Regions from separate parts of the Streptomyces sp. NBC_00654 genome, predicted to be linked through region 2. Evidence: riboswitches for the same ligand, from Rfam matches in the RefSeq annotation. Region 2 holds a riboswitch; each other region holds the start of a gene.
What was found. A riboswitch is a leader RNA that binds a small molecule or an ion and turns the genes downstream of it on or off. The one in region 2 is predicted to bind thiamine pyrophosphate.
Positions count from the first base shown of each region.

Region 1: it holds a riboswitch for thiamine pyrophosphate, as region 2 does, so the genes downstream of both, thiO (glycine oxidase ThiO) here and OHA98_RS09900 (thiamine ABC transporter substrate binding subunit) in region 2, are expected to answer to the same signal.
Region 3: it holds a riboswitch for thiamine pyrophosphate, as region 2 does, so the genes downstream of both, thiC (phosphomethylpyrimidine synthase ThiC) here and OHA98_RS09900 (thiamine ABC transporter substrate binding subunit) in region 2, are expected to answer to the same signal.

Region 1 is NZ_JAPEOB010000002.1:2,073,870-2,083,696, reverse strand. It holds gene OHA98_RS29530 (sulfite oxidase-like oxidoreductase) at 1-397, shown strand, start outside; gene OHA98_RS29525 (deoxyribonuclease IV) at 490-1,353, opposite strand; gene pknB (Stk1 family PASTA domain-containing Ser/Thr kinase) at 1,357-3,279, opposite strand; gene OHA98_RS29515 (thiazole synthase) at 3,417-4,211, opposite strand; gene thiS (sulfur carrier protein ThiS) at 4,214-4,402, opposite strand; gene thiO (glycine oxidase ThiO) at 4,537-5,739, opposite strand; TPP riboswitch at 5,737-5,849, opposite strand; gene OHA98_RS29500 (NAD(P)/FAD-dependent oxidoreductase) at 6,001-7,245, shown strand; gene OHA98_RS29495 (Rv2175c family DNA-binding protein) at 7,316-7,681, shown strand; gene thiE (thiamine phosphate synthase) at 7,756-8,406, shown strand; gene metF (methylenetetrahydrofolate reductase [NAD(P)H]) at 8,563-9,480, shown strand; gene OHA98_RS29480 (hypothetical protein) at 9,531-9,827, shown strand, end outside.
Region 2 is NZ_JAPEOB010000001.1:2,264,806-2,274,632, reverse strand. It holds gene OHA98_RS09930 (hypothetical protein) at 1-373, shown strand, start outside; gene OHA98_RS09925 (glycosyltransferase family 4 protein) at 442-1,590, opposite strand; gene OHA98_RS09920 (sensor histidine kinase) at 1,927-3,294, shown strand; gene OHA98_RS09915 (response regulator transcription factor) at 3,288-3,956, shown strand; gene OHA98_RS09910 (ABC transporter ATP-binding protein) at 3,978-5,000, opposite strand; gene OHA98_RS09905 (iron ABC transporter permease) at 5,024-6,637, opposite strand; gene OHA98_RS09900 (thiamine ABC transporter substrate binding subunit) at 6,745-7,845, opposite strand; TPP riboswitch at 7,925-8,039, opposite strand; gene rlmN (23S rRNA (adenine(2503)-C(2))-methyltransferase RlmN) at 8,081-9,187, opposite strand; gene OHA98_RS09890 (phosphatidate cytidylyltransferase) at 9,294-9,827, opposite strand, start outside.
Region 3 is NZ_JAPEOB010000001.1:153,811-163,637, forward strand. It holds gene OHA98_RS00695 (cytochrome ubiquinol oxidase subunit I) at 1-221, opposite strand, end outside; gene hisC (histidinol-phosphate transaminase) at 691-1,770, opposite strand; gene OHA98_RS00705 (LacI family DNA-binding transcriptional regulator) at 2,128-3,240, shown strand; gene OHA98_RS00710 (metallophosphoesterase) at 3,415-4,473, shown strand; gene OHA98_RS00715 (hypothetical protein) at 4,655-5,506, shown strand; gene OHA98_RS00720 (DUF805 domain-containing protein) at 5,662-6,018, opposite strand; gene thiC (phosphomethylpyrimidine synthase ThiC) at 6,342-8,162, opposite strand; TPP riboswitch at 8,155-8,288, opposite strand; gene OHA98_RS00730 (YibE/F family protein) at 8,360-9,691, shown strand.

The sequences.
Region 1 (9,827 bases), on a different contig from region 2:
GACGAAATTCAGCATGCTCGGCGCCGAATGGGGCGGGGTGCTCGCCAGGAACGTCGTCGAACTCGCGCCGCCCGCGCCCGACGTCACCCATGTGATGGTCTGGGCGGAGTACGGCTTCTCCTCGAATCTGCGGCTCGCCGACTTCGTCTCGGACCGCACACTGTTCGCCACCCACAAGGACGGCGAACTCCTCACCGCCGAGCACGGCTTCCCGCTGCGCCTGGTCGTTCCCCATCTGTACGCCTGGAAGGGCCCGAAGTGGGTCCGGGGCATCGAGTACATGACGGCCGACCGGCGCGGCTTCTGGGAGGAGCGCGGCTACCACAACATCGGTGACCCCTGGAGCGAGCAGCGCTACTCCTACCAGGAGGAGCCCGGGGACGGCCCCGAACTCTGAGCCGTTCGGCGCGGGTACTCCCCGTCAGCGGTGGTACCGGTGCGCCACGGCGTGTCCTGGCGTGCCGCGGGGAGACCCCTGCGGGGTATTCCTCAAGCGGTCGCCGAAGCCCGCAGCTCCTTCAGCCGAGCCACGTCCGCGATATGTCCCGCCGTGCCGCCGGGCGTCTCGATGATCAGCGGTACGCCTTCGGTCGCCGGGTGCGAGAACAGCTCCCGGAACGGCTCCGCGCCGATGTGACCCGCGCCGATGTTCTCGTGCCGGTCCTTGTGCGCGCCCACGACGTCCTTGGAGTCATTGGCGTGGATCAGTTTCAGCCGGCCCTCCCCGACCGTGTCCACCAGCAGGTCGAGGGTCTGCCGCATGCCCGCCGGGCCGGTCAGATCGTGACCCGCGGCGTAGATGTGACAGGTGTCGAGGCAGACGCCCAGCTTGGGGTGGGAGTCCAGCGCCTCGAAGTACGGGCCGAAGTCCCAGGTCCGCGAGCAGAGCGAGAACCCCTGGCCGGCGGTCGACTCCAGCAGCAGATCCGGATCGTCGTCGTGCGTCAGCTCGTCCAGCAGCGGCCGCATATGCGTACGCACCTGCGCCAGGGCCTGGGCACGGGGCCGTCCCCCGGTCGCCGATCCGGTGTGCACCACGACTCCCCGCGCGCCGATCTCCCTGGCCCGGCGCAGCGAGTGGCGCAGTGACTCCACCGACTTCTCGACGGTGGCCTCGGTGTGCGAGCCGAAGTTGATCAGATACGGGGCGTGGACGTACGCGGGGATCGACGCGGCCGCGCACTCGGAGCGGAACACGTCGTCCTGCGCCGGATTCCCGGTGGGCGTCGCCCATCCGCGCGGATTGGCGACGAAGACCTGCACGGTCTCCGCGGCCAGCTCGCGCGCGTAGCCGAGACCGACCTTGGCGAGGCCTCCGGCCACCGGAACGTGGCCGCCCACCGGATTGCGCATGTTCTAGAGTCCCTTGGTCCTGATGGTGATCGTGGAGCCCTCGGCGGCCTGTTCGCCGCCGTCCACGGACTGGCTCGCGACGGTGTCGCTGAAGGAGAGGAACGGCCGGTCGACCTCGACCTCGAACCCCGCGTCTTCCAGTGTGCTCCTCGCCTCGTCGACGTCCTTGCCGGTGACGTCGGGGACGTCCAGCATCCGCGGCCCCTTGGAGACCGTGAGCTGGACCGTGTCGCCCTCCGCCGCCTCCGCGCCCTCGCCCGGCGTCTGGTGGGCGATGTCTCCCGCGACCTCGGGGGAGTTGACCCGGTCGGGCAGCACCTCGGCCTTGAGGCCCTCCTCGTCCAGCGCGGCGGTGGCGTCCACGACCGAGAGCCCCGTGACATCCGGCACGTCGACCGGGCTTCCCTTGCTGACGACCAGCGCGACGGCCGAGTCGGGGTGGCGCTCCGTGCCGGCCTCGGGGTCCGTACGGATCACATCGCCCCGGACCACGTCCTCGCTGAACTCCCTGGTCACCATCCCGGGAACCAGGCCCGCCTTCTTCAGCTCACGCCGGGCGTCGCCGAGCGAGAGGCCCTCGGCGTCGGGGACCTCCACGATCTCCGGGCCGCGCGAGACGACCAGCCCGACCGAGCCGTTGCCCCGGATCCGCTCGCCGGACGCGGGGTCGCTGCTGATCACCGCGCCGCGGTCGACCGTGTCGCTGTACGCCCGGTCGACGCCCGCCAGGTCGAGACCGGCGTCCGAGAGCCGCTGCTCGGCCGTCTTCTGGGTCTGGCCCAGCAGGGAGGGGACCCGGGTGAACTGCCCGGAGTTGATGTACCAGACACCCGTGCCGATCCCCAGCACCAGCACCAGAGCGGTGAGGGCCGCGTACAGCCGACGGCGCGGGCCCCCGAACGGTCCGCGCCGCCGGGTCCGGGCCGGCTCCGGCGGACCGGCCGGTGGCATCTCCAGCCGGCTCGTGTGGTGGGCGGTGCCCTGGTCCACGGGCAGGACCCGCGGGATCACGCTCGTACGGTCCTCACCGCCGTCGTGGTCCGTGGTCAGCGCCTGCGGCGGTACCGCGTCCAGCTCCTCGTCGGTGAGCCCGGCACGGGCCTCCCGGGCCTCGGCGAGCAGCACCACCGCGTCGTGCGGGCGGATCCCGGCGTTCCGGGCGGTGGCGCTCGCCACCAGGCTGTCCAGCGCGACCGGAAGGCCGGGAACCACGGCCGAGGGGGCCGGGACGTCCTCGTTGAGGTGCTGGTAGATGACCTGGGCCGCGGTATCGCCGGTGTGCGGTTTGCCGCCGGTCAGCATCTCGTACAGCACGACCCCGCAGGCGTACACATCGGCGCGGGTGTCCGCCGTACCGTGCTCGATCTGCTCGGGGGCGAGGTAGGACACGGTCCCCAGGAGCGAGCCGGTGCTGTCGGTGACGGTGCCCACGGCGCGTACGAGACCGAAGTCGGCGACCTTCACCCGGCCGTCGTCCCCGATCAGGACGTTCTCCGGCTTCATGTCGCGGTGGACGAAGCCCGCCCGGTGCGCCGCGCCGAGCGCGGCCAGGACCGGTTCCAGGATGTCCAGCGCGGCGCGGGGCTGGAGGGCACCGCGCTCGCGCAGGACGTCGCGCAGGGTGCACCCCGCGACGTACTCCATCGCGAGATAGACGTACGCCCCCTGTGCCCCCTGGTCGAAGACCGCGACGACATTGGGGTGCGCGAGCCGGGCCACCGACTTCGCCTCGCGGATGAAGCGCTCGACGAAGGAGACGTCGGTCGCGAGCGCCGGGTGCATCACCTTGAGGGCGAGCACCCGGTCGAGGCGGGTGTCCACGGCCCGGTAGACCGTGGCCATGCCGCCGACGGCGATGCGCGCCTCGACGCGATACCGGCCGTCGAGCAGCTGCCCGACGAGAGGGTCCTGGAGGGTCGTATCCACCTGATGAGTCTACGAGTCACCACGGACGGGCCGGACGGGCCGGGGCGGTCCCGGGGCCGTACTGCAGCCGATCCGTGACAGGGACACGCACACGGTGAAGGGGCTGGGCGCGCGCCCGGACCACGCGCCACGAGGCGTCAGAACGCCGGGCGCTCCGGGTCCAGCACCGCCCGCCCCGCCACGGGCGACGAGGCCTCGGCGAAGTGGCGGCGCGGGATACGGCCCGCCCGGTGGGCCAGCCGTCCGCCGTCCACCGCGTGCCGCATCGCCGCCGCCATCAGCTCGGGCTCCTGCGCCCGGGTCACGGCGGAGGCCAGCATCACCGCCGCGCACCCCAGCTCCATCGCCTGTGCGGCGTCCGAGGCGGTCCCGGCCCCGGCGTCCAGGATCACCGGCACCCCGGCCCGTTCGACGATCAGCTGGAAGTTGTGCGGATTGCGGATACCGAGGCCGGAGCCGATGGGGGAGCCGAGCGGCATGACCGCCGCGCACCCCACGTCCTCCAGCTTCCGGGCCAGCACGGGGTCGTCGTTGGTGTACGGCAGGACCGTGAACCCGTCGTCGACCAGGGTCTCGGCCGCGTCCAGCAGCTCGATCGGGTCGGGCAGCAGCGTCCGTTCGTCGGCCACCACCTCCAGCTTGACCCAGTCGGTGCCGAGCGCCTCCCGGGCCAGCCGGGCGGTCAGTACGGCCTCGCCCGCGGTGAAGCAGCCCGCTGTGTTCGGCAGGACCCTGATCGCGAGCCGCTCCAGGACGGAGAGCACCGAGCCCTGGACGGTCGGGTCGAGACGGCGCATCGCGACGGTGGTCAGCTCGGTGCCGGAGGCGGCCAGGGAGCGTTCGAGCACGTCGAGGCTCGGGGCCCCGCCGGTGCCCATGATCAGCCGGGAGGTGAAGGGAGTGCCACCGAGGGTGAAGAGATCGTCGGACACGGTCAGCCCCCCTGCACGGCGGTCAGGACCTCGACCCGGTCGCCGTCGCCGAGCGTGGTGGCGGACCACCGGCCGCGGGGGACGACGCTCTCGTTGACGGCGGCGGCCACTCCGGAGTGCGCTGAGGTCAGCGTCGCGACGAGGGCGTCCAGCGCGGTGCCCGCGGGCAGGGCGCGTTCCTCGCCGTTCACGGAGACCGAGACGGACGCCGCGCCGGGGACCGGACGGGCAGCAGGGGCCGGAACGGGGGACGGGGCCGTGAAGGGCACGGCGGCGGGGGTGGGTACGGGGGCGGGCGCGGAGGCGCGGGCCGGGTCGGGCCGGGTCATGCGGGCTGCTCCTGGGGCACGGGGGCGGCGGCGGGTACGGGGGCGGCGGCGGGCGCGAAACGGCCCGGCGCGAAGGGGCGGGCCACCTCGGGCAGCTCGCCGGAGATCAGCACCTCCGCCATCGCGTCACCCGTGACGGGGGTCAGCAGCACCCCGTTGCGGTGGTGGCCGGTGGCGAGGAGGAGACCGGGCAGGGCGGTGGGGCCGAGCAGCGGGGCGTTGTCGGGGGAGGCGGGGCGCAGGCCCGCCCGGGTCTCGGTGAGGGGCAGTTCGGTGATGCCGGGCACCAGCTCGTGCGCGTCGCGCAGCAGCTCGTACACCCCGCCGGCCGTGACGGTGGTGTCCCAGCCCAGCTCCTCGCTGGTGGCTCCGACGACCAGCTCACCGTTCTCGCGCGGGACGAGATAGAGGTGGCTGCCGCGGACCACGGCGCGCACGGTCCGGCTCAGGAAGGGGGCGTACGCGGGCGGCACGGTCAGCCGCAGCACCTGGCCCTTGACCGGGCGTACCGGCGGTACGACCTCGTCCGGCAGCCCGGCGAGCCGCCCGCTGAGACTGCCCGCGGCGAGCACCACCTGGTCGGCGGCGAGCTCCGTGCCGTCGGCGAGCACGGCACCGGCGGCCCGGCCGCCCGAGACCGTGAGCCGCTCGGCCCGGTCCCGGCGAAGGACCACCCCGGCCCGCTCGCAGGCGGTCAGGAGCGCGGCGGCCAGCCGACGGGGGTCCACCTGATGGTCGCCGTCGACCCGCAGTCCGCCGCGCACCCCGGGCGCCAGCATCGGCTCCAGCCGACGGCACTCCCGGCCGCTGAGCCACTCGGACTCCAGCCCCGAACGCTGTTGCAGGGCGTGCAGTTCGCGCAGATGGGCGCGGTCGTCGGAGTCCAGCGCGACGGCGAGCGTGCCGCAGGCGCGAAAACCGATGTCCTGTCCGCTCGCCGCGGTCAGCTCCTCGGCGAACGCCGGATAGCGGGCCGCGGAGGCGACATTGAGACCGAGCAGCAACTGCTCGCCGTAGTGGAGTTCGGTGACGGCGGCCAGCATTCCGGCCGCGACCCGCGCGGCCCCGCCACCGGGGCCGGGGTCGGCGACCGTGGTCCGCAGCCCGCGCTGCGCCGCCCGCCAGGCGGTCACCAGACCGATGATTCCGCCCCCGATGACGAGGACGTCGGATCCGCTTCCGTCATGAGAAGAACGCATGGGCGTCCAGCCCCTCCCTTCGCCGGCATGACCCGGATCAGGTTCGTACGGTCGGAGGCCGTCCAGCCTCCCTCTCAGCCCGGTACGCCCGGACTCCCGCGAGTGTTTTCCGTCTGCCACCCTAAACCCCGTCGCCCGGGGAGGCGCTCCCTCCGGCCGGGCGAAGCGGGGCACGGGGGAAGGGGTACCGGGAGGGCGGCGGGACGAGCGCGGTGGGGGAACCCGCTTCCTGACGGTGCGTCAGGTGTTTATGGTGGACAGGTGAGCGAGCAGACGGAACAGCAGGCAGCACGGCAGCGGACGCGCCGCGTCGTGATCGTCGGAGCGGGCATGGCGGGCGTACAGACCGCCGTGGCCCTGCGTGAACGGGGCTTCACCGGACCGGTGACCCTGATCGGCGCCGAACCGCACCAGCCCTACGACCGGCCACCGCTGTCCAAGGCGGTCCTGCTCGGCAAGGCGGAGGACTCCGCGTTCGACATCGACTTCGAGGCGCTGGACATCACCCTGCGCCTGGGCGTGGACGTGAGCGCCCTGCGCTCCGGCGCACATGAACTGGACACACCGGACGGTCCCGTTCCGTACGACGTCCTGGTCATCGCCACCGGCGCCGAACCCGTACTGCTGCCCGGATCCGAGGGGGTGCCCGGGGTCCATCTGCTGCGCACCCTCGACGACGCCGCCCGGCTGCGCCCCGTTCTGGAACGGCGGCGCGACGTGGTGGTCGTGGGGGCGGGCTGGATCGGCGCCGAGTTCGCCACCGCGGCCCGCGCCGCGGGCTGCGCGGTCACCGTCGTCGAGGCCGCCGAACGCCCGCTCGCCGGTGCCCTGCCCGCGGAGGTCGCCGCTCCGATGGCCGACTGGTACGCCGAGAGCGGAGCCGAACTCCTGACCGGCGCCCGGGTCGCCCGCGTCGAGGAGGGCACCGTGGTCCTCGCGGACGGCCGGGTGCTCCCGGCCGGTGCGGTGGTCGTCGGGATCGGCGCCCGGCCCGCCACCGGCTGGCTGACCGGCTCCGGCATCGCGCTCGGCCCGGACGGCTCCGTCACCGCCGACAGCGCGCTGCGCACCTCGCTGCCCGATGTGTACGCGGTCGGTGACTGCGCCTCCTTCCCCTCCGCCCGCTACGGCGAACGCCTGCTGGTCCACCACTGGGACAACGCCCTCCAGGGCCCCCGGACCGTCGCCGCGGACATCGCCGCCCTCGACGGGGACGGGCGGCCCGGGGCGTACGACCCCGTGCCGTACTTCTGGTCCGAGCAGTTCGGCCGCTTCGTGCAGTACGCGGGCCACCACGCGCGGGCCGACACCCTGCTGTGGCGCGGCGACCCCGCCGACCCCGCCTGGTCGGTGTGCTGGCTGCGCGGCGGCGCGCTGACCGCCGTCCTGGCCGTCGGCCGGCCGCGCGATCTGGCGCAGGGGCGCAAGCTCATCGAGTCGGGGGCGCCCATCGACCCGGCACGGGCCGCGGACCCCTCCGTACCGCTGAAGTCGACGGCCCTGTGACGGCACGGGCCCACCCCCGTACGGTCGGCCCGGCTTCCGACTGTCGGTCCCAGATGGCACGCTTGTCCTCGTGACCGAGATTGACGCAAAGATCGATGCTCTAGTCCCTGCCTGGCTCCACCTTCCCGACATCGCGGAAATGCTCGATATCGAGGTGACGCGGGTGCGGCAGCTGGTCAAGGAAGGCCAGCTCATCGCCGTACGCCGTGGTGAGAACCGGACGCTCCAGGTGCCTGCCGCCTTCATCGACGGCGACAAGGTGGTCAAGGGCCTCTCGGGGACCCTGACGCTCCTGAGGGACGACGGCTACTCCGACGAAGAGATGCTGGACTGGCTCTTCACTCCCGACCCGACCCTGCCCGGCACCCCCGCGCAGGCCCTGAGCGAGAATCGCGGGACGGAGGTGAAGCGCCGCGCCCAGGCGCTCGCCGTCTGACCGAGACAACCGCACGCGGCGTACGGGCCGTGCCGCACGGCCCGTACACCGCGGTAACCCCGGGGGATTCCGCCATGCCCACGCCTCGCGAGCTGCTGTCCGACGCCCGGCTGTACCTCTGCACGGACGCCCGCAGGCGACAGGGTGACCTTCCCGCGTTCCTCGACGCCGTGCTCTCCGGCGGCGTCGACATCGTCCAACTGCGGGAAAAGGGCATGGAGGCGGCCGAGGAGCTGGAACACCTCGAAGTGTTCGCCGACGCCTGCCGGCGCCACGGCAGACTCCTCGCCGTGAACGACCGCGCCGATGTCGCCCACGCCATCGGCGCGGATGTGCTGCACCTGGGCCAGGGTGACCTGCCGGTGCCGGCCGCCCGCGCGATCATCGGCCGGGACGTGGTGATCGGCCGCTCCACGCACGCCGAATCCGAGGTCGACGCGGCCGTCGCCGCGCCGGGCGTGGACTACTTCTGCACCGGCCCCTGCTGGCCCACCCCGACCAAGCCCGGCCGGTACGCCCCCGGGCTCGGCCTCGTCCGCTACGCCGCCTCGCTCCGGCAGCCGCGTCCCTGGTTCGCCATCGGCGGCATCGACGCGGGCAATCTGGACGAGGTGCTGGAGGCGGGCGCCCGCCGGGTCGTCGTCGTCCGGGCGATCACCGAGGCGGACGATCCCGCCGGGGCCGCCGCCGCGCTCGCGCGGCGCGTCAGGGCGCACGCGGTCTGAGGGCCGAGGGTGGTCATGGGGGCGCTTCCGGGCGGCTTCGCGCCGTCCGGGTGCCCCTGGGCGGCGGTGTCCGAAGGGTGGACAACAATCAGGCCAATCCAGACAAAAAGTGAGGGCCTGGTTGGGGGACCGCCCCGCCCTGGTTAACCTCCCAGTATGGCCCTTGGCACACCTTCCACCAGGACAGACCGTGCGCGCACCGTGCGGGACCTGCTCGCGACCGGCAAAACCTCGTATTCCTTCGAATTCTGGGCGCCCAAGACCGAGAAGGGCGAGCGGAACCTCTGGAATGCGCTGCGGCGGGTCGAGGCGGTGCGCCCGAGCTTCGTGTCGGTGACGTACGGCGCCGGAGGCTCCACGCGTGCCGGGACGGTCAAGGCGACCCAGCAGATCGCCGCCGACTCCACGCTCACCCCGGTCGCCCACCTCACCGCGGTCAACCACTCCGTCGCGGAACTGCGCAACATGATCGGGCAGTACGCCGACGCGGGGATCCGGAACATCCTCGCGGTGCGGGGCGACCCGCCCGGCGACCCGATGGGCGAGTGGATCGAGCACCCGCAGGGCGTGCGGTACGCCGCCGACCTCGTCCGGCTCATCAAGGAGTCCGGCGACTTCTGTGTGGGCGTCGCCGCATTTCCCGAAATGCACCCGCGGTCGACCGACTGGGAGACCGACATCGGGTATTTCGTGGACAAGTGCCGCGCCGGTGCCGATTATGCGATCACTCAGATGTTCTTCAATCCGGATGACTATCTCCGTATGCGTGACCGCGTGGTTGCGGCGGGTTGCGGAACCCCCGTCATTCCCGAGGTCATGCCGCTCACCAGCGTGAAACAGCTCGAAAGGTTTGCGCAGCTCAGCAACGCGACCCTCCCCGCGTCGTTGAAAGAGCGCATCCTCGCCGTCAAGGACGAGCCGGCCGCTGTACGCTCCATTGGCATCGAGTTCGCAACGGAGTTCTGCGCGAAGCTGCAGTCCGAAGGTGTGCCCGGACTTCACTTCATCACGCTCAACAACTCGACGGCAACGCTCGAAATCTACGAGAATCTCGGACTGCACAAGCAGTCGTGACCGGCCGTACCCGCCACCAACCGGGGCGGTGGCCGTAGGAGGGGGCGGGCGTGGGCTGGACGGTCCTCTACATCGCATTCGGCTTTGTGGCGTTGTGGCTGCTGGGCGAGGTGCTGCTGCAGTACAAGGCACGGCTGCGCTGGAGGCTCCTCGCCTTCGGCGGGTTCCTCGGCGTGGTGATCGGCGTGCTGATTCCCTCCGTGCTGGTCATCGTCGTCGGGGCGATCGCCTTCGCCACCGGCCAGACCTATGTGACGCTCTCCTTCCGGCGGGGCTTCTCGACCGGCTGGGCCATCGGGGGCAGCCCGGGTGAGAGCCGGCGCCGACGGGGCGGCAGCGGGCGGGCG
Region 2 (9,827 bases):
CGTACGTCTGCTGGCGGGCCGGGTCCTGATGGACGAGGCGCGCCGGATCGGCCGTCCGCTCGGTGTGGTCTGCGCCGTGCTCTCCGCGGGGATCGCGGCCGCGACGCTGTACGGGACGGGCCCGCGGCCCTACGGCCCGCTGACCGCGCTGGGTGCCGTGCTCGTTCTGGGCTGTACGACGGCGACGCTGCTGACCTCGGCGGTGGAGGCCAGGAACGCCCGCGCCCACACCGCCGAAGCGCTGCTCAGGATGGGTGCCCCGGCCTCGGCACTGCGGTCCGCGACCGCCCTGCGCGCGGGTGTGCTGCTGGTCGTGTTCGCCCCGTTGACCTGGGTGATCGCGGAGCTCGCGGCACTGCCGCTGACCGCCTGACCGGCTGCCCCACGACGGACCGGGGCGGCTCGGCGCACGGGGCGGGACGCAGCCCACACCCCGGGCGGTCACGGGCGAAGGAGCGCCGCCAGCGTGTCGTACGCCCGGTCCCATCCCCAGTCCTCGCGCACCCAGGCCCGGCCCTTCTCCCCCATCGCGGCGGCGGCCTCGCGGTCCCGCAGCAGGCCGACGAGCCGGGCGGCGATGGCCGGAACGTCCCGCCCGTCGACCAGGTGCCCCGTCTCCCCCTCGCGCACGGTGTCCGGCGCACCGCCCGAATCCCCGACGAGGACGGGCAGCCCCGCCGCCGCGGCCTCCAGGAAGACGATGCCGAGGCCCTCGACCTCCAGGCCGCGACGACGTGTGCGGCAGGGCATCGCGAAGACATCGGCGGCCGCGTAGTGGTCCGGCATCGCCGTATGGGGCTGCCCGCCCGCCAGGATCACGGCGTCCCCGACCCCGGCGGACCTGGCCAGGCGGTGCAGGGTGCGCGCGTACGGTCCGTCCCCGGTCAGCAGGAGTACGGTGCCGGGAACCGCCCGCCGCACGGCCGGAAGCGCGCGGATCAGCATGTCCTGGCCCTTGCGCGGAACGAGCCTGGCGGCGCACAGGATCACCGGCCTCCCGCCCAGCCCGTACCGCTCCCGGACGCTTCCGGGGCCGCCCCGCGCCCCGGACCGTACCCGGAACACCTCCGTGTCGACGCCCGGGGCCAGGCGCACCATCCGGCGGGCGGCGGCGGGCCCGAGCGCGGCGGCGATCGGTGCCCGGGTGGCCGCGCCGAGGTAGGTCACGGCATCCGTGCGCTCGCCGATCAGGCGCAGCAGGGACCGGGAGCCCGGGGTGCGGGCCCACCAGACCTCATGGCCGTGGGTGGTGGCGACGGCCCGCCGCACCCCGGCCTCGCGGCGCAGCCGGTCCGCCATCAGGCCGAGCGGCGCGGCGGCCCCGAACCACACACTGTCGCAGCCGTGGCGGCGGGCGAGTTCCGCGGACCGGGCGGCGACGCGGGCGGTGGGCAGCAGCATCCGGGCCGGATCACGGATCACGGGGTACGCGAGGGCCGCGTCATGGGCGGCGGCGCCCGGTTCGGCGGAGGTGTGGACGACGACGGAGCCGGCGGGGAACCGGCTGGTCATGGCGTGCACGAAGGTCTCTATGCCGCCTTGACGCGGTGGGAAGTCATTGGTGACGACGAGGGTGCGGTGGCGGGACAACGGAGTGCCTTTTCTCGTACGGGTGGTGGGGGCCACTGCGGCGGCTACGGCGACGGGGCGGGGACAAGCGCGGGGACGGGCGAGGGCGCGGCTGGGCAAGGACGGGGTGGGCGAAGGGCGGGGGCGAAGGGCGGGGGCGGGCGAAGGGCTGAGGGCTGAGGGCGCCGCACCGTGAGTGGTGCCGCTGTGCCCATGAGTCCGAGGCTAGGAGCGGCGGGCTCACGGGGCGTCACACCACCGTCCGGTCCGGGGACTCAACCCGTGGCATGAGACGGGACGGGGAATTCCACCCCTGCTCCGATGCGTCTCCACCCGGTGGTGACGAAGAATCACGGCATGAGCAGCACGCCCCGGGCCGTCCCGGCCACTCCGGCGGGACCGGCCCCTCCGGCCGCCCCGGCAGGGCCGGCAGACCCGGCAGACCCGGCAGACCCGGGAGGCCCCACCCCGCGCCCGCCGGCGGCCCGCCGCGCTTCCCCGCAGGTGCGGCAGCGGGCGCCCGAGCGGCTGCGGCAGCGGGTGCGCCGCTGGTCGGCGGCGCCCGCGTACCCCCGGCTGACGGGTGCCGCGCTGACCCTCTTCGCGCTCGTGGAGCTGGTCATCGTGCCGGGCTCGGCCATCACGTCCTTCGGGGTGCTGGTCTGTACGGCGTCACTGATGTGGCGCGGTTCCCGGCCCGCCGTCGGCTTCCTGACCGTCGGCGCGGCACTGCTCAGTTTCGCGACCGACGGCAATCTGTCGTACGCGACGACGGCCGGTGCCGTCATCGGCTGCTACACCCTGGGGCGCCACCGTGTGCAGCATCCGGCACTGCTCGTGCTCGGAGGGGCGCTGGCCTCGCTCACCGTCAATCTCGTCCATATCGACCGGTGGGCACGCGCGGGATCCCCCGGGCTGCCCGCGCTCCAGGGCAGTGACCGCTTCAGCCTCGGGCTGTACGCCGAGACGCTGGCGCTGACGGTCACGATCCTGGGAGCGGTGAGCATGGGGGACGCGGTGCGGTCCCGCGAGGAGACCCGGAACGAGCGGGCCGCCGCCCAGTCCCGGCTGCTGGCGATGGAGCGCCGACAGGCGGCCGAGGCCGAACGGGCCGCCATCGCGAGGGAGTTGCACGACATGATCGCCCACTCGGTCTCGATGATCGCGGTGCAGGCCGAGAGCGCGACGTACACGACTCCCGGGCTCTCACCGCCGGCCCGGGACGCGTTCCAGCAGATCGCCGGGACGGCCCGGTCCTCGATGACGGAACTGCGACGGCTCCTGGGGGTGCTGCGCACGGACAGCGGAACGGCCCCGGCCGCGCTGACCGCTCCACAGCCGTCCCTGGCCGGCGTCGGCGAGCTCCTGGAGCAGCACCGGGCGGTGGGCGGCACCGCCGAACTGCGGGTCAGCGGTGAGCAGATACCGCTGCCGGCCTCCTGGGAGCTGTCGGCGTACCGGATCGTGCAGGAGGCTCTGACGAACACCCGCCGCCATGCGCCGGGTGCCCACGCGGTCGTGGAGATCGGCTACCGTCCGGGCCTGCTGACGGTACGGATCGGTGACGACGGTCCGGGCCCCGCCCCCGCCGGTGCCGGAGCTGACGACGGCATCGGCCATGGCCTGGTGGGCATGGGGGAACGGGCCGCCCTGCTCGGCGGCAGACTCACCACCGGCCGGGGCCCCGCCGGTGGCTTTCTCGTGGAGGCGGAACTGCCGTGGTGATCCGGGTTCTGGTGGCCGACGACCAGGCGGTCGTCCGGACGGCGTTCTCCAGCCTGCTGAACACGCAGGAGGACATCGAGGTGGTCGGCGAGGCCGAGGACGGGGAGCAGGCGGTCCGGGGCGCCGCCGAGCACCGGCCCGATCTGGTGCTGCTCGACATCCGGATGCCCCGGCTGAACGGCATCGAGGCGGCGCGGAAGATCGTCGCCGCGTCGGAGGGCGCCACCAGAGCGCTGATGCTGACGACGTTCGGCCTGGACGAGTACGTGTACGAGGCGCTGGCCGCGGGGGCGAGCGGCTTCCTGCTCAAGGACGCGACCTTCCCCGAACTGCTGCACGCGGTACGGGTGGTGGCCGACGGACACGCGCTGCTCTCGCCCGAGATCACCGGGCGGCTGATCGCGGAGTTCGCCCGGCAGCGGGTCTGCGCTCCCCCGGTCCGCGACATCGAGGGACTCACCGCCCGCGAGTGCGAGGTACTGGTACTGATCGCGCGGGGCCTGTCGAACGGGGACATCGCCGGCCGGCTCACCATCACGGACCACACGGTCAAGACCCACATCAACCGGCTGTTCGCCAAGATGGGACTGCGGGACCGGGCACAGGCGGTCATCCTGGCGTACGAACTGGGCCTGGTCGTCGCGGGAACGAGAGGGGCGTGATCGTGATGCCACCGTCGCACATCACTCCCGGGCCAGGACGACCGTCTCCGCCGCGTCGAAGCGGACTCCCACCACCGCGCCCTCCCGCGGGGTGTCCCGCAGCGCGCACTCCGCCTCCAGCACCGGGCCGCTGTCGGGCCTCAGCCGCACCGCCACATGGTTCCCCCGGAACGTCCCTACGCCGACCGTGCAGCGCAACCCGCTCTCCGGGGCGCCGATCCGCACCCCGGCAGGCCGGACCAGCACATCGCAGCGGCCCTGTGGTGACCCGCCGGGCACCGGCACCTTGCCCCACGCCGTGTCGGCGGTCGTGCCGGTCACCGTCGCGTCGACCACATTGTCGAAGCCCAGGAAGCGGGCGACGAACGCCGAGGCGGGCCGCTGCCAGACCTCCAGCGGCGTACCGGCCTGGGCGATCCGCCCGTCCCGCATGACGACCACCCGGTCGGCGAGCGCGAAGGCTTCGCCCTGGTCATGGGTGACGGCCAGCACCGTCGTACCCAAGCGGCCGAACAGGGTGCGCAGTTCGACGACGAGGCGTTCGCGCAGGCTGCGGTCCAGCTGGCCCAGCGGCTCGTCCAGCATCAGGAGCTTCGGGCGCGGGGCGAGCGCACGGGCGAGGGCGACGCGCTGCTGCTCACCGCCGGACAGCGCGGCCACCGCGCGGCGTGCCGCGCCGGGCAGCCCCACCAGATCGAGGAGTTCGCCCACCTCGCGGTCCGCCCCGGCCCGGCCGGCCCCGTGCATCCGCAGCCCGAAGGCCACATTGGCGCCGACATCCCGGTGCGGGAACAGCTGGTGATCCTGGAACATCAGCCCCAGCCCGCGCTTGTGCACGGGCACCCCCGACTGATCGGCCCCGTCCAGCAGCACCCTGCCGCCGTCCACCGCCTGCAACCCGGCGACGACCCGCAGCAGGGTGGACTTCCCGCTGCCGCTCGGCCCGAGCACACACACGATCTCGTGGTCGGCGACCTCCAGATCCACGGCGTCCAGGGCCGCCCGCTTCCCGAACCGGACCGTGGCCTCTTCCAGCCTCAGCATGCGCAGAACTCCCCATCCATCACTCAGAACTCCCCGGATCGATCGGTGCGGATGCGTTCGAGAAGCAGCAGCGACACCGCGCACACCAGCATCAGAATGGTGCTGAGGGCCATCGCCTGCCCGTAGTTGAGCTCCCCGGAGCGCCCCAGGAGCCGCGCCACGGCGACCGGAAGCGTCGGATTGTCGGGCCGCGCGATGAACACGGTCGCCCCGAACTCACCCAGCGACACGGCGAACGCGAAACCCGCGGCGACCAGCACCGCCCTGCGCACCAGCGGCAGATCGACCTCGCGCCAGGCCCGCAGCGGCGAGGCGCCGAGTACCGCCGCCGCCTCGCGCAGCCGCCCGTCCACCGCACGCAGGACCGGCAGCATGGTCCGTACGACGAAGGGGACGCCCACCAGCGCCTGGGCCAGCGGCACCAGGATCCAGGACGTCCGCAGGTCGAGCGGCGGCTTGTCCAGGGTGATGAGGAATCCGAAGCCGACGGTGACGGCGGACACCCCGAGCGGCAGCATCAGCAGGGCGTCGAAGCCACGCGCGAGCCGCCCCGCCCGCCGGGTCAGCGCCGCTGCGGCGAGCCCGCCGACGACAAGGGCGATGACGGTCGCGACCAGCGCGTACTGGAGGGAGTTCCAGATCGCTTCGAGGGGGGCGACCAGGAAGGTGGAGCCGCCGGCCCCGGCGGACTGGAGCGCCCGGTAGTAGCCGAAGCCGTATCCGCCGGGCCCGTCGAACGAGCGCTCCACCAGCACGCCGAGCGGCAGCAGGATCAGCAGCAGGATGGTCAGCAGCACCCCGCCGAGCAGCGCCCACTGTCCGGCGCCGCGCGGGCGGCGGGCCGTCTGCGCGGGATCGACCAGCTTCAGCGCGGTCTCCCGGCGCCGTACCGTCCAGGCGTGCACGGCGAGAATCCCGCCCACCGCCGCGAACTGCACGAGGGTCAGTACGGCCGCCGTCGGCAGGTCGAGCAGTTGCGCGGTCTGCCGGTAGATCTCCACCTCCAGGGTGGAGTAGGCCGGACCGCCGAGGATCTGCACGACGCCGAAGGAAGTGAAGGTGAACAGGAAGACCATCAGCGCCGCGGCGGCCACGGCGGGCGCCAGCGCGGGCAGCGTCACCCGTCGCCAGGCGGCGAACCGTCCGGCGCCGAGCACCCGCGCGGCCTCCTCCTGCCGGGGATCGAGCTGCGACCAGAGCCCGCCGACGGTCCGTACGACCACCGCGTAGTTGAAGAAGACATGGGCCAGCAGGATCGCCCACACGGTGGTGTCGAGCCGTACGCCCCACAGTTCGTCGAGGAAGCCGCCGCGCCCCAGCAACGCCAGGAACGCGGTGCCGACGACCACCGTCGGCAGCACGAACGGCACGGTGACGACCGCCCGCAGCAGTTGCTTTCCGGGGAAGTCCAAGCGGGCGAAGACATAGGCGCCGGGCAGGGCGATCAACAGGGTGAGCCCGGTCGAGGCGCACGCCTGCCAGGTGGTGAACCAGAGCACGTCCAGGATGTCCGGCCGGGCCAGTACCTCACCGATCCGGCCGAACTGCCAGCTGCCCCCGGACTTCAGGCCGCGGCCGACGATGGCGGCGACGGGGTGGGCGAAGAACAGCGCGAAGAACGCGACGGGTACGGCCATCAGGCCGAGCCGCACCGCGTTCCCGCGCCGGTCGCCACCGGGCCGCCCACCGCCGGACCGTCCACCGCCGCGGCGAGCGGCGGAGGCCCCGGCCCCTGCCGCCTCGCCTACTTCACGACGAGCGAGTGCCACGACTGGACCCACTGCTCACGGTTCTCGGCGATCTTCTCCGGAGCCACGGTGACGGGCTTGTCGATGGTCGCGCCGAACTTCGTGAAGAGCTCCGGCAGCTCCGCGTCCTCGGCGACCGGGTTCACGAACATGTTCAGGGGCATGTCCTCCTGGAACTTCTTGCTGATCAGGAAGTCCAGCAGCGCCTTGCCGCCCGCCTCGTTCTTCGCGCCGGTGAGCAGCCCGGCGAACTCGATCTGCCGGAAGCAGGTGCCGGTGGCGACCCCGGTCGGGGCCTCGGCCGGCTGCGGCTTCGCGTACAGCACCTCGACCGGCGGGCTGGAGGCGTAGGAGACGACGAGCGGCCGCTCCGCCTTGGCCTTCTTCCCGCCCGCGGAGCCGGAGAACTCCTCGTTGTACGCCTGCTCCCAGCCGTCGACGACCTTCACGCCGTTGCTCTTCAACTGCTTCCAGTAGTCCTGGTAGCCGTCCTCGCCCTTGTCGGCGATGGTGCCGAGGAGGAAGCCCAGACCGGGAGAGGAGGTCGCGGCGTTCTCGGTGACGAGCAGGTTCTTGTACGCGGGCTTCAGCAGGTCGTCGAAGGACTGCGGGGGCGCGAGCTTCTTGTCGGCGAAGTACTTCTTGTCGTAGTTGACGCAGACGTCACCGGTGTCGACCGGAGTGACCCGGTGCTTGTCGTCCAGCTGGGTGCCGGCCGCGACCCGGTCCAGGCCCTTGGCCTCGTACGCCGTGAACAGGCCGTTGTCGAGGGCGCGGGAGAGCAGGGTGTTGTCGACGCCGAAGAAGACATCGCCGCGCGGAGAGCCCTTGGTCAGGATCTCCTGGTTGAGCGCGGCCCCCGCGTCACCGCTCTTGAGCACCTCGACCGTGTAGCCGGTCTCCTCGGTGAACTCCTTCAGTACGGATTCCGAGGCGTTGAAGGAGTCATGGCTGACCAGGGTCACGGTCTTGGAGCCGGAGCCCTTGGTACCGCCCGCTCCCGGCGAGGTGTCGTCGGAACTGCCGCAGCCGGCCAGCACCGTGACGCCGAGCGCAGCGGCGAGGGCCGTCGCCGCGTACTTCTTGGTGGTGTTCATGTGATTCCTCCTGGAGTGACCAGGAAGAGACGCGGCCCTGCCCGCTCACGGCGAACCGCAAGCGGGCAGGGCGCAACAGCTTGAGTAATGACCGAACTTCCTACCCGGAATGACCCGGGCGAGGTTCAGAGGGTCTGCGGCCAACCTGTCCGGTGCCGCACTCTCAGCGCTGTGGCGCTCCCCTGTCGGAATATGAAGTTGAATTCGCACCCAGGCTACACGGGCGATTTCCGGCCTACCGCTCGGAGGCCGCCAGCTGACCGCAGGCCCCGTCGATCTCCTGACCCCGGGTGTCACGGACGGTGACGGGAACGCCGTGGGCCGCGATGGCCTCGACGAACGCCTTCTCGTCCTCGGGCCGCGAGGCGGTCCACTTCGACCCGGGCGTCGGGTTCAACGGGATCAGGTTGACGTGTACCCGCTTGCCCTTGAGGAGCCGTCCGAGCAGGTCACCCCGCCAGGCCTGGTCGTTGATGTCGCGGATCAGCGCGTACTCGATGGAGATACGGCGGCCGGACTTCTCCGCGTACTCCCACGCCGCGTCCAGTACCTCGCGGACCTTCCAACGGGTGTTCACCGGGACGAGGGTGTCACGCAGCTCGTCGTCCGGGGCGTGCAGCGAAACGGCCAGCCGGCACTTGAAGCCCTCGTCGGCGAAGCGCAGCATGGCCGGGACCAGTCCGACGGTGGAGACGGTGATCCCGCGCTGCGAGAGCCCCAGCCCGTCCGGCTCGGGGTCGGTCAGGCGCCGGATCGCGCCGACGACGCGCTTGTAGTTGGCCAGCGGCTCGCCCATACCCATGAAGACGATGTTGGAGAGCCGCGTGGGGCCGCCCGGAACATCGCCGTCGCGCAGGGCCCGCATGCCGTCCACGATCTGGTGCACGATCTCGGCGGTCGACAGATTGCGGTCGAGCCCGGCCTGCCCGGTGGCGCAGAACGGGCAGTTCATCCCGCAGCCGGCCTGCGAGGAGATGCACATCGTCACGCGCTCGGGATAGCGCATCAGGACGGACTCGACGAGCGTCCCGTCGTGCAGCTTCCAGAGGGTCTTGCGGGTGGTGTCGTCGTCGCAGCTGATGTGACGGACCACGGACATCAGGTCGGGGAACATCGCCTCGGCGAGCTTGTCCCGCGACGCGGCCGGGATGTTGGTCCACTCCGCCGGGTCGTGCGCGTACCGCGCGAAGTAGTGCTGCGAGAGCTGCTGGGCGCGGAACGGCTTCTCGCCGATCGCGGCGACCGCTTCCTTGCGCTCTGCGGGCGTGAGGTCGGCGAGGTGCCGCGGGGGCTTCTTGGCTCCGCGGGGCGCGACGAAAGTGAGTTCTCCGGGCTTAGGCATGGTTCATCCAGTGTCGCAGAAAGACGAGTGAGGGCCCGCCGCCCTGTGGACAACGGACCCTCACTCGCAAGAATTGCAGGTCAGACGTTATGTGAGCGGGTTCGGCTCAGCCGGATCCGACGAACAGCACCAGCAGCAGCCACACCACCGGAGCGGTCGGCAGCAGCGAGTCCAGCCGGTCCATGATGCCGCCGTGACCGGGCAGCAGGGTGCCCATGTCCTTGATCCCGAGATCCCGCTTGATCATGGACTCGCCCAGGTCACCGAGAGTGGCGCTGACGGCGACCGCGAAGCCCAGCAGCAGTCCCTGCCACCAGGAGCCGCCGTCGATCAGGAACTGCATGCACAGCGCGCCGCCGGCCATCGCGAAGGCGACCGCTCCGAGCAGGCCCTCGCGGGTCTTCCCGGGGCTGATGCGCGGTGCGAGCTTGTTCTTGCCGAAGCGCCAGCCCACCGCATAGGCACCGGTGTCGCTGACCACCGTGAGCAGCAGGAAGGTGAGCACCCGCTGCGGCCCGTCGTCCGCCGTCAGGAGCATCGCGACGAACGTGGCCAGGAACGGTACGTAGAACGCGGCGAAGACCCCGGCCGTGACGTCCTTGAGATACCCCTCCGGCGGCTGGGTCATCCGCCAGACCAG
Region 3 (9,827 bases), 2.1 Mb from region 2:
ATGCCGGTGACCACACCCATGGCGATGTTGATCAGGAAGAGCTTGCCCCAGAACTTGGTGGCCCTGAGGTACTTCTCGTTGCTCGTCCGGACCCAGGCGGTCTGCAGGCCGGCGGTGAGCGCGGCGAGCGAGATCGTCAGCGGGACGAAGAGGAAGTGGTAGACGGTGGTAATGCCGAACTGCCATCGCGCCAGGGTTTCCGGCGCCAGAGCCAGGTCCACGTCTTCTCCTTAAGTCGCCGTGGTCACAGCCGCAGTTTGCCCCGCTAATCCCATAGAACAGGGGATGAACCAGGACACGCTTGTGAACGCGTTCACATTCACAAGCATTATGGCGCACAGACTTTCGGGACCTTCGTGCGGGGTACCCCTCTTCGGGCTTTCGGCATGATCCCGCCCATACTCCGCCCAGATGACCGGGCAGGACGGTGGCCCTGGGCAGGGCGGGGGGCCCTGGGCAGGGCGGTGAGCCCGGACGATCCAGCGGCCCTGGACAGCACGTGGTCGCGGACAGCTCGGCGGTCCTGGACAGCTCGGCGGTCCCGGACAGCACGGTGGCCCCGGACAGCACGGTGGCCCCGGACCTCACCGATCGAGGTCCGGGGCCACCGGCACATACATCGCCCGTTTCACCGCCGGGTCACGGCCGCTCCCGCGACCGGGGCACGTCCACGCCACGGCGGGGCGGGGCCTACAGCCGGCTGCGGTACTCCTCCGCGACCTTCAGGAACAGGTCGTTCGCCTCGCTCTCGCCGACCGTGACGCGCACCCCCTCGCCCGCGAACGGGCGCACGACCACACCGGCCTGCTCACAGGCCGCGGCGAAGTCGACCGTGCGCTCACCGAGCCGCAGCCAGACGAAGTTGGCCTGGGACTCCGGAACGGTCCACCCCTGCCCCACCAGCCCCTCGTACACCCTGGCGCGCTCGCCGACCAGAGTGCCGACCCGTCCCAGCAGTTCGTCCTCGGCCCGGAGCGAGGCGACCGCGGCGTCCTGCGCGAGCTGGCTGACACCGAACGGGACGGCCGTCTTCCGCAGCGCGGCGGCCACCGGCTCATGGGCCACCGCGAACCCGACCCGGAGCCCCGCGAGGCCGTACGCCTTGGAGAAGGTCCGCAGCACCGCCACATTGGGCCGGTCCCGGTAGATCTCGATGCCGTCCGGCACCTCGACATCACGGACGAACTCCTTGTACGCCTCGTCGAGGACCACGAGCACATCGCCCGGCACCCGGTCGAGGAACCGTTCCAGCTCGGCCCGGCGCACGGCGGTGCCGGTCGGGTTGTTCGGGTTGCAGACGAAGATCAGCCGGGTCCGGTCGGTGATCGCGTCCGCCATCGCGTCGAGGTCGTGCACCTCACCGTCGGTCAGCGGCACCTTCACCGAGGTCGCCCCGCTGACCTGCGTGATGATCGGGTACGCCTCGAACGAGCGCCAGGCGTAGATGACCTCGTCGCCGGGGCCCGAGGTGGCCTGGAGCAGCTGCTGCGCCACACCGACCGAACCCGTGCCCGTGGCCAGGTGCGCGAGCGGCACACCGAAACGGTTCGCCAGTTCGTTCATCAGGCCGGTGCACGCCATGTCCGGGTACCGGTTGAACCGCTCGGCCGCGGCGAGGGTGGACTCCAGCACGCCGGGCAGCGGCGGGTACGGATTCTCGTTGGAGGACAGCTTGAAGGCGACCGGTCCGTCCGCAGCGGCCGGCTTGCCCGGCACATAGGCGGGAACACCGTCCAGCGCAGCACGCAGCTTGGGGCTCGTCTCGCTCACCGCAGGTCCTCCTAGGCCATCAGTACGGATCAATACTGCTCACCTTATGAGGATGGGGCGCCCCTGCGAATGGCGGAGCGAGGAATCGTTTCCTGGGGGGAGCGTTTCCCGTCCCGGCGCGCGCCGGTGGCTCACTCCGTGGCGCGCGTCCCCCGAAGAGGTGAGTTGAGACCTCTTCGAAACATCGAACATTTATGAGGCTCACACCGGTCCACGCATGACACACTTATGCCCAGGCGGCCAACACCCTTGATTTGCAAGGTATTTGGTTACGGATGACCATGCAGAAACGTGCCTGTCAACGCGTGCATATGCGACCGGACCGACCGCCCTCCGGAGCCCTAATATCGGCTCGCCATGACAGCAGCAGGGAAGCACCAGGTGAGCCGGACGGAGACACCCCGGCGCAACGGCCGGCCGGGACGAGCGGGGATCCGTGATGTGGCCGCCGCGGCCGGGGTCTCGATCACGACCGTCTCCGACGCGCTCAACGGCAAGGGCAGGCTCCCGGACGCCACCCGCCGCCATGTCCGAGAGGTCGCAGAGCGCCTGGGCTACCGCCCGTCCGCCGCGGCCCGAACCCTCCGTACGGGCAGATCCGGCCTGATCGGCCTGACCGTGACCACGTACGGGAATGAACCTTTCACCTTCACCGAATTCGCCTACTTCGCGGAGATGGCCAGAGCCGCGACCTCCGCGGCCCTCGACCGCGGGTACGCCCTCGTCATCCTCCCCGCCACCTCCCGCCACGACGTCTGGTCGAACGTCGCGCTCGACGGCACCGTCGTCATTGACCCCTCCGACCAGGACCCGGTCGTCACCGAACTCGTACGCCAGGGCTTACCCGTCGTCTCGGACGGCCGCCCGGCCGGCACGCTTCCGGTCACCGCCTGGGTCGACAACGACCACCGGGCCGCCGTGCTCGACCTCCTGGACCATCTCGCCGCCGCCGGGGCGCGCCGCATCGGCCTGCTGACCGGCACCACCACCGACACGTACACCCGGCTGTCCACCACCGCGTATCTCCACTGGTGCGAGCGGGTGGGTCAGGACCCGGTCTACGAGTCCTACCCCGCCCACGACCCCTGCGCGGGCGCGGTCGCCGCCGACCGCCTCCTCGCCCGCCCGGACCGGCCGGACGCCGTGTACGGGCTCTTCGACCCCAACGGGACCGATCTGCTGGCGGCCGCCCGCCGCTACGGTCTGCGGGTCCCGGAGGACCTGCTGCTGGTCTGCTGCAGCGAATCCACGGTGTACGCGAGCACCGAACCGCCCATCACGACACTCTCGCTCAAGCCGCGCCGCATCGGCACGGCGGTCGTCCAGCTCCTCATCGACGCCATCGAAGGCGTCGAGCACGACGGTCCGGTGGAGCAGGTGATACCGACGGAGCTCATCGTCCGGACCTCCTCGCAACGCCGTCCGCCCCGCACCACGGTCAGCGCGCCACGATCTCCCAGCGGGGACTGATCGTATTATTTCGGACCAAACGGCGGGTGAACCGTGAGTGCGCCCGGATTCACCACCCCTGGTGCGTCACACAGCACGATCCGCATTCCTATGATGGGCGCACGACACCGCGGACCACCTCTACCAGGCACGGCCCGTCAGGTGTACGGCGGCGCGACGGTGGTGGAGGGGTCGATGACTCAGGGGGCCGGTCAGGAACCCGTGGTGCGGACGGCGACGTTGCGCGACTTCCGCGTACCTCCGTACGCGCGGACACCCGTGCCCCAGCACCCACCGCACCCCGGCAACGCCGTGGTGGGCCAGGAACCGCCGGAGGGCTACACGCCCACCGAGCGCGACCTTCCCGTCATCAACCGCGGTGACACCGTCCAGGTACAGGCCGCCGTGGCCCCGCGGAGCGCCACGGAGTCGGAGCGCGGCCCGCTGTATGTCGTCGGGGACGTCCACGGCTATCTGGACGAGCTGCTGGCCGCCCTCGCCGAACAGGGTCTCGTCGACGCCGACGGCAACTGGACCGCGGGCAACGCCCGGCTGTGGTTCCTCGGCGACTTCACGGACCGCGGGCCCGACGGCATCGGCGTCATCGACCTCGTCATGCGGCTCTCCGCCGAGGCCGCGGCCGCCGGCGGCTACTGCAAGGCCCTGATGGGCAACCACGAGCTCCTGCTGATCGGCGCCAAGCGGTTCGCCGACACCCCGGTCAACTCCGGGGCCGGCACCGCCACCTTCCAGGCGGCCTGGCTGCTCAACGGCGGCCAGAAGACCGACATGGAGCGGCTCCAGGACGTCCACCTCCAGTGGATGTCCCGGCTCGACGCGGTCGTCGAGGAGGACGGGCATCTGCTGATGCACTCCGACACGACGGCCTACCTCGACTACGGGTCCACCATCGAGGACGTCAACGACACGGTCCACGCCATTCTCACGCGCAACGACGCCGACGAGTGCTGGGACCTCTTCCGCAAGCTCACCAAGCGGTTCGCCTTCCGCGACGAGGGCGGTGCGCAGGCGGTGCGGGAGCTGATGTCGACGTACGGTGGACAGCGCGTCGTCCATGGTCACAGCCCCATTCCCTATCTGCTCGGCGAGGTCGGCTCGGAGGACGGCGAGAACGGCGCGGGTCCGCTCGTGACCGGCCCGCACGTGTACGCGGACGGGCTCGCCATCGCCATGGACGGCGGAGTGACCATGGCCGGAAAGCTCTTGGTGGTCCAACTCCCCCTGCATGACTGACGGCTGCCGGGGAAGACGCATCATCGACCTGACCGCTCCGATCACCGGGCCTATTTACGGAAACACCCTGTCACCCCGTGCCGTGGGCGCTCTACCATCGGCGTATCAGTAGCAGGCTCTCCTCCGTTTCCGCCCGATCGCCCGGTCCACGCGGCAGTCAGGCCCTACGGAGCATCGGGGGATGCACATGAATAGCGCTCCGCACCTGCTGGCCGAGGACCGACCCGAGTACGAGCGGATCCTGGGCGACGCACTGCGCCATGCTCATGAACGCCCGGATCTGGACGGCGTCGGGGACCGTCTCAACACGGAACAGCTGCGCACCATGGCGCTGAACGCGACGGACCTGATCACCGAGGCCGCCGCCACCGAGTACGACCACTATGTGCGCGCCCGCGGTGAGCTGCGCAGGCCCACCGGCGCCGCGGACCTGGACCCGGACGACGAGCAGGGCCAGGACCACGCCCTCGGTGGCGCGGGGACGGACGGAACCGTGCGTACGGGCGCGGGCATAGGCGCGGTCGTCACCGTCCTGGCCCCGGTCCTGGCGGGCACGGCGGCCGCGATCTTCCTGCTGGTCGGCTATCTGCTGAAGGCCGTCAGCCCGTCCCTCGCGTTCGCCGGCACGATGGTCACGGCCGGCTGGTTCTTCGCGGCGGCCGCCGCGGCGGCCATCCTCGTCGCTGCCGTGGGGCTGCTGATCACGGCCCTGCGCAACGGGGCGACCTCGCTCTCCGCCGAGAACGAGGAACAGGAGCTTCCGGAAGAGATCGCACGGGCCCGGGAAGCCTGGCGCCACGCCCTGCTGGAGCGCGGCATCCTGCCGTTCCTGCGGGACGCCCTGGCCGATCCCACGGCCGGCCCTGCGGCGCGGACCCCGCACCGCTCCCCGAACCGCATCCCCAGGATCGGCTACAGCAGGCCGGACTTCTCCGGTCCGGAGGACGGCCCCGCGGCGGGCCCGAGGCCCACGTTCACCAGCCCGGATTTCACCAGTCCGGACTTCGGCGGCCCCGAGCACCAGCCGGAGTAACGCTCCTGCACGCGGAAGTCCGCGCGCACGGGCGGTCGCCCGCGCCTCGGACGGCGCCTCGGACGGCGCCTCGGACACGGCGAAGGCCGGGGCAGCTCGCGCTGCACCCGGCCCGTGCGGTGCTCCGGCCCGTAACGGCACCGGAGCGGTGAGAATCAGACGCCCTGCGGCGACAGCTTCGGGTTGGCGCCGTACTCGTTCGCCTCGTACTTGCCCTCGGTGGCCAGGAAGACGAGCAGGATGATGCCGCCGACCAGCGGGACGAGCGAGATCAGGATCCACCAGCCCGAGCGGCCGGTGTCGTGCAGACGGCGCACGATGACGGCGAGCGACGGGACGATGACGGCGACGATGTAGATGTAGTACGGGACCTGCGTGTCTATCGCCGCACCGATGGCCATCAGGATCACGGCCGCGATGAAGTTGAAGAGTACGAACATCCAGTACTCCTTGCGGCGTGCGCGACCGCTGAAGCCTGCGTAGTTCTTGAGTACGTCCAGGTACCAGTTCATGGTGATTCCCTCCCCGGGCCCCCGTGCGAGGGCTCACATTTTTCGGCCAGGCATGCCGGAAAGTAAGGCACAGATAAGGAAACGGTCAAGCTCTGGTGGACCCACGGCGGAACGTACATCCAGCTGCAGCACTACCGTGTCCATACCGTCGCTCAACCTGCATGAAAAACCGGGCCAGATGACCACTGACCCGCTCAAATGTCGCGTACAAGACAAACGTTGCGGCTCTCCGCACGCGGAGAACGGCGCCGTCCCCGGCGGGAGACCCGCCCGGAACAACGCCGTTCATGCCCTCCGTACGCCGTCGGAGACCCGGCCGTCCGTCAGTCCGCGATCGGCAGATAGACCCGGTTCCCGGCCGCCGCGAACTCCTTCGACTTCTCCGCCATCCCCGCCTCGATCTCCGCCCGCGAGCCCCCGTGCTCGCGCCGGATGTCCTGCGAGATCTTCATCGAGCAGAACTTCGGCCCGCACATCGAGCAGAAGTGCGCCGTCTTGGCCGGCTCGGCGGGCAGCGTCTCGTCGTGGAACTCCCGTGCCGTGACCGGGTCGAGGGCCAGATTGAACTGGTCCTCCCAGCGGAACTCGAAACGCGCGTCCGACAGCGCGTCGTCCCAGTCCTGCGCCCCCGGGTGCCCCTTGGCGAGGTCCGCCGCATGAGCGGCGATCTTGTAGGTGATCACCCCGGTCTTCACATCGTCCCGGTTGGGCAGCCCCAGGTGCTCCTTGGGCGTGACGTAGCAGAGCATCGCCGTGCCCCACCAGGCGATCATCGCCGCACCGATGCCGGAGGTGATGTGGTCGTACGCCGGGGCGACATCGGTGGTCAGCGGGCCGAGCGTGTAGAACGGCGCCTCCTCGCAGATCTCCTGCTGGAGGTCGATGTTCTCCTTGATCCTGTGCATCGGGACATGGCCCGGCCCCTCGATCATCGTCTGCACACCGAACCGCTTGGCGATCGTGTTCAGCTCGCCCAGCGTGCGCAGTTCGGCGAACTGCGCCTCGTCGTTGGCGTCGGCGATCGAGCCGGGGCGCAGACCGTCCCCCAGCGAGTACGTCACGTCGTACGCCGCGAGGATCTCGCACAGCTCCTCGAAGCGCTCGTACAGGAACGACTCCTTGTGGTGCGCGAGACACCAGGCCGCCATGATCGATCCGCCCCGGGAGACGATGCCGGTCCTGCGGCGTGCGGTCAGCGGGACGTACGGCAGACGCACGCCCGCGTGCACCGTCATGTAGTCGACACCCTGCTCGGCCTGTTCGATGACGGTGTCCTTGTAGATCTCCCAGCTCAGCTCCTCCGCCCGGCCGTCGACCTTTTCCAGGGCCTGGTAGAGGGGGACGGTGCCGATCGGCACCGGGGAGTTGCGCAGCACCCACTCACGGGTGGTGTGGATGTTGCGCCCGGTGGAGAGATCCATGACCGTGTCGGCGCCCCACTGGGTGGCCCAGGTCATCTTGTCCACCTCCTCCTCGATGGAGGAGGTGACCGCCGAGTTGCCGATGTTGGCGTTGACCTTCACCAGGAACCGCTTGCCGATGATCATCGGCTCGATCTCCGGGTGATTGACGTTGGCGGGCAGCACCGCCCGGCCCGCGGCGATCTCCTGGCGTACGACCTCGGGCTCGACGTTCTCCCGGATCGCGACGTACTCCATCTCGGGAGTGATCTCGCCCCGCCGGGCGTACGCGAGCTGGGTGACGGGCCGTCCGTCCCGGCTGCGGCGCGGCTGGCGCGGGCGGCCCGGGAAGACGGCGTCGAGGTTGCGCAGCCCGCCACGCGGCGAGGTGTGCTTGAGCCCGTCGTCCTCGGGGCGGGCCGGACGGCCCGCGTACTCCTCGGTGTCACCGCGGGCGATGATCCAGTTCTCCCGCAGCGGTGCGAGCCCGCGGCGGACATCGGTGTCGACGGACGGATCGGTGTACGGCCCCGACGTGTCGTACAGCGTCACGTCGTTGCCGTTGGTGAGGTGCACCTGGCGGACCGGCACCCGGAGGTCCGGGCGCGAGCCCTGGACGTATCCCTTGTGCCAGCCGATGGACTTCCCGGCCTCGTCGTTCGGTGCGTCCTGACCGATGCGCACATTCCGCGCTTCCTGGTCATTCCGCTTCGAGGCAGGCGTGCGTGCGTCCGATGTGGTCATGAGACCTACTCCCTACGCCGGCATTACCCGGTAACAGGTTCGGCGGTCGACGCAGCATGTCCCGTACAGATGTACGGAGATCAGCGTCCTCTCAGCCCGGTGCTCCGAGCTCCCGCGTGTGCAAAGGTGCCACCACGCTAGCGTCCTTCCTGGCGAGCTGAACAGAGGCCCCCTCCCGTTCTTGCGATGATCGCCCCGTGACTTCCCCCCAAAGCGACCCCGCATCCCAGGGCCACGCACATGGCCACTCGCACAGTCACGGCCCCGCCGCGCCCGTCTCCAAGCATCTGCGCAAGGTCATCGCGGCCGTGCTGATCCCCTTCGCCACCGCGGTCGTCGTCGGTCTCGTGGTCTTCTGGCCCGGCGGCGTCCCGGCGCACGAGCGCACCGGCGTCGGCTTCGACCGGCAGACCCAGGAGGGCACGGTGGTGCGGGTCGACAAGGTCGACTGCAAGGACGTCAACGCCGCACAGGTGCCGCCGACCGGGGGCACCTCCACTCCGTCCGGGCGGGAAGCGGTCAACGAGCAGTCGGGGCAGTGCGAGAAGGCCACGATCGAGGTGACCACCGGCAACGACAAGGGCCGTGAGTTCGTCGAGGTGATCCAGCCCGACGCTCCCCGGCAGCTGCGCGAGGGACAGGACGTCGTCGTGGCGTACGCGCCCGACGCGCCGCACGACCTCCAGTACTCGGTCATCGATGTGGACCGGACGGTCCCGATGGCTCTGCTGGCCGGGATCTTCGCCCTCGCGGTCGTCGTCGTGGGCAGGCTGCGCGGGGTGATGGCGCTGGTGGCGCTCGCCGTGTCGTTCGCCGTACTGACCCTGTTCATCCTGCCGGCGATCCTTCAGGGGTCGAATCCCCTGGTCGTCGCGGTGATCGGGGCCAGCGCCATCATGCTGGCAGCCCTCTACATGTGCCACGGGCTGACGGCACGTACGTCCGTCGCGGTCGTCGGCACACTGATCTCACTGCTGCTGATCGGGCTGCTCGGCTCGCTCTTCATCGACTGGGCGAGCCTGACGGGCAACACCGACGACAACACCGGCCTCATCCACGGCCTGTACCCGGACATCGACATGAGCGGCCTGCTGCTGGCCGGGATCATCATCGGCTCGCTCGGCGTGCTCGACGATGTGACCGTCACCCAGACCTCGGCCGTCTGGGAACTGCACCAGGCGGACCCGCGGATGGGTTGGCGGGCGCTGTACCGGGCAGGGATCCGTATCGGAAGGGACCACATCGCCTCGGTCGTCAACACCCTGGTGCTCGCCTACGCGGGCGCGGCACTGCCGCTGCTGCTGCTCTTCACCATCGCCCAGAGCAGTGTGGGATCGGTCGCCAACAGCGAGCTGGTGGCTGAGGAGATCGTCCGGACGCTGGTCGGATCGATCGGACTGGTCGCCTCGGTACCGGTGACCACGGTGCTCGCCGCTCTGGTCGTCTCCGCGGACCGCACAGGGCTCGGCGCGGAAGCCGGAGCTCCTGCACCCGTACGGACCGGGAGAGGCCGTCGTCGCAAGGCATGACCGCGAACGACCGGCGTACCACCCGCTCAACCGGCACTCAACCGCGCTTCAACCGACACCTCGCTTCCGCCGGCGACAACCACCCCGCTTCCTCCCACGGACGCCGCGCCGCTCCTCGGCAGGCGTCGCGCCGCTC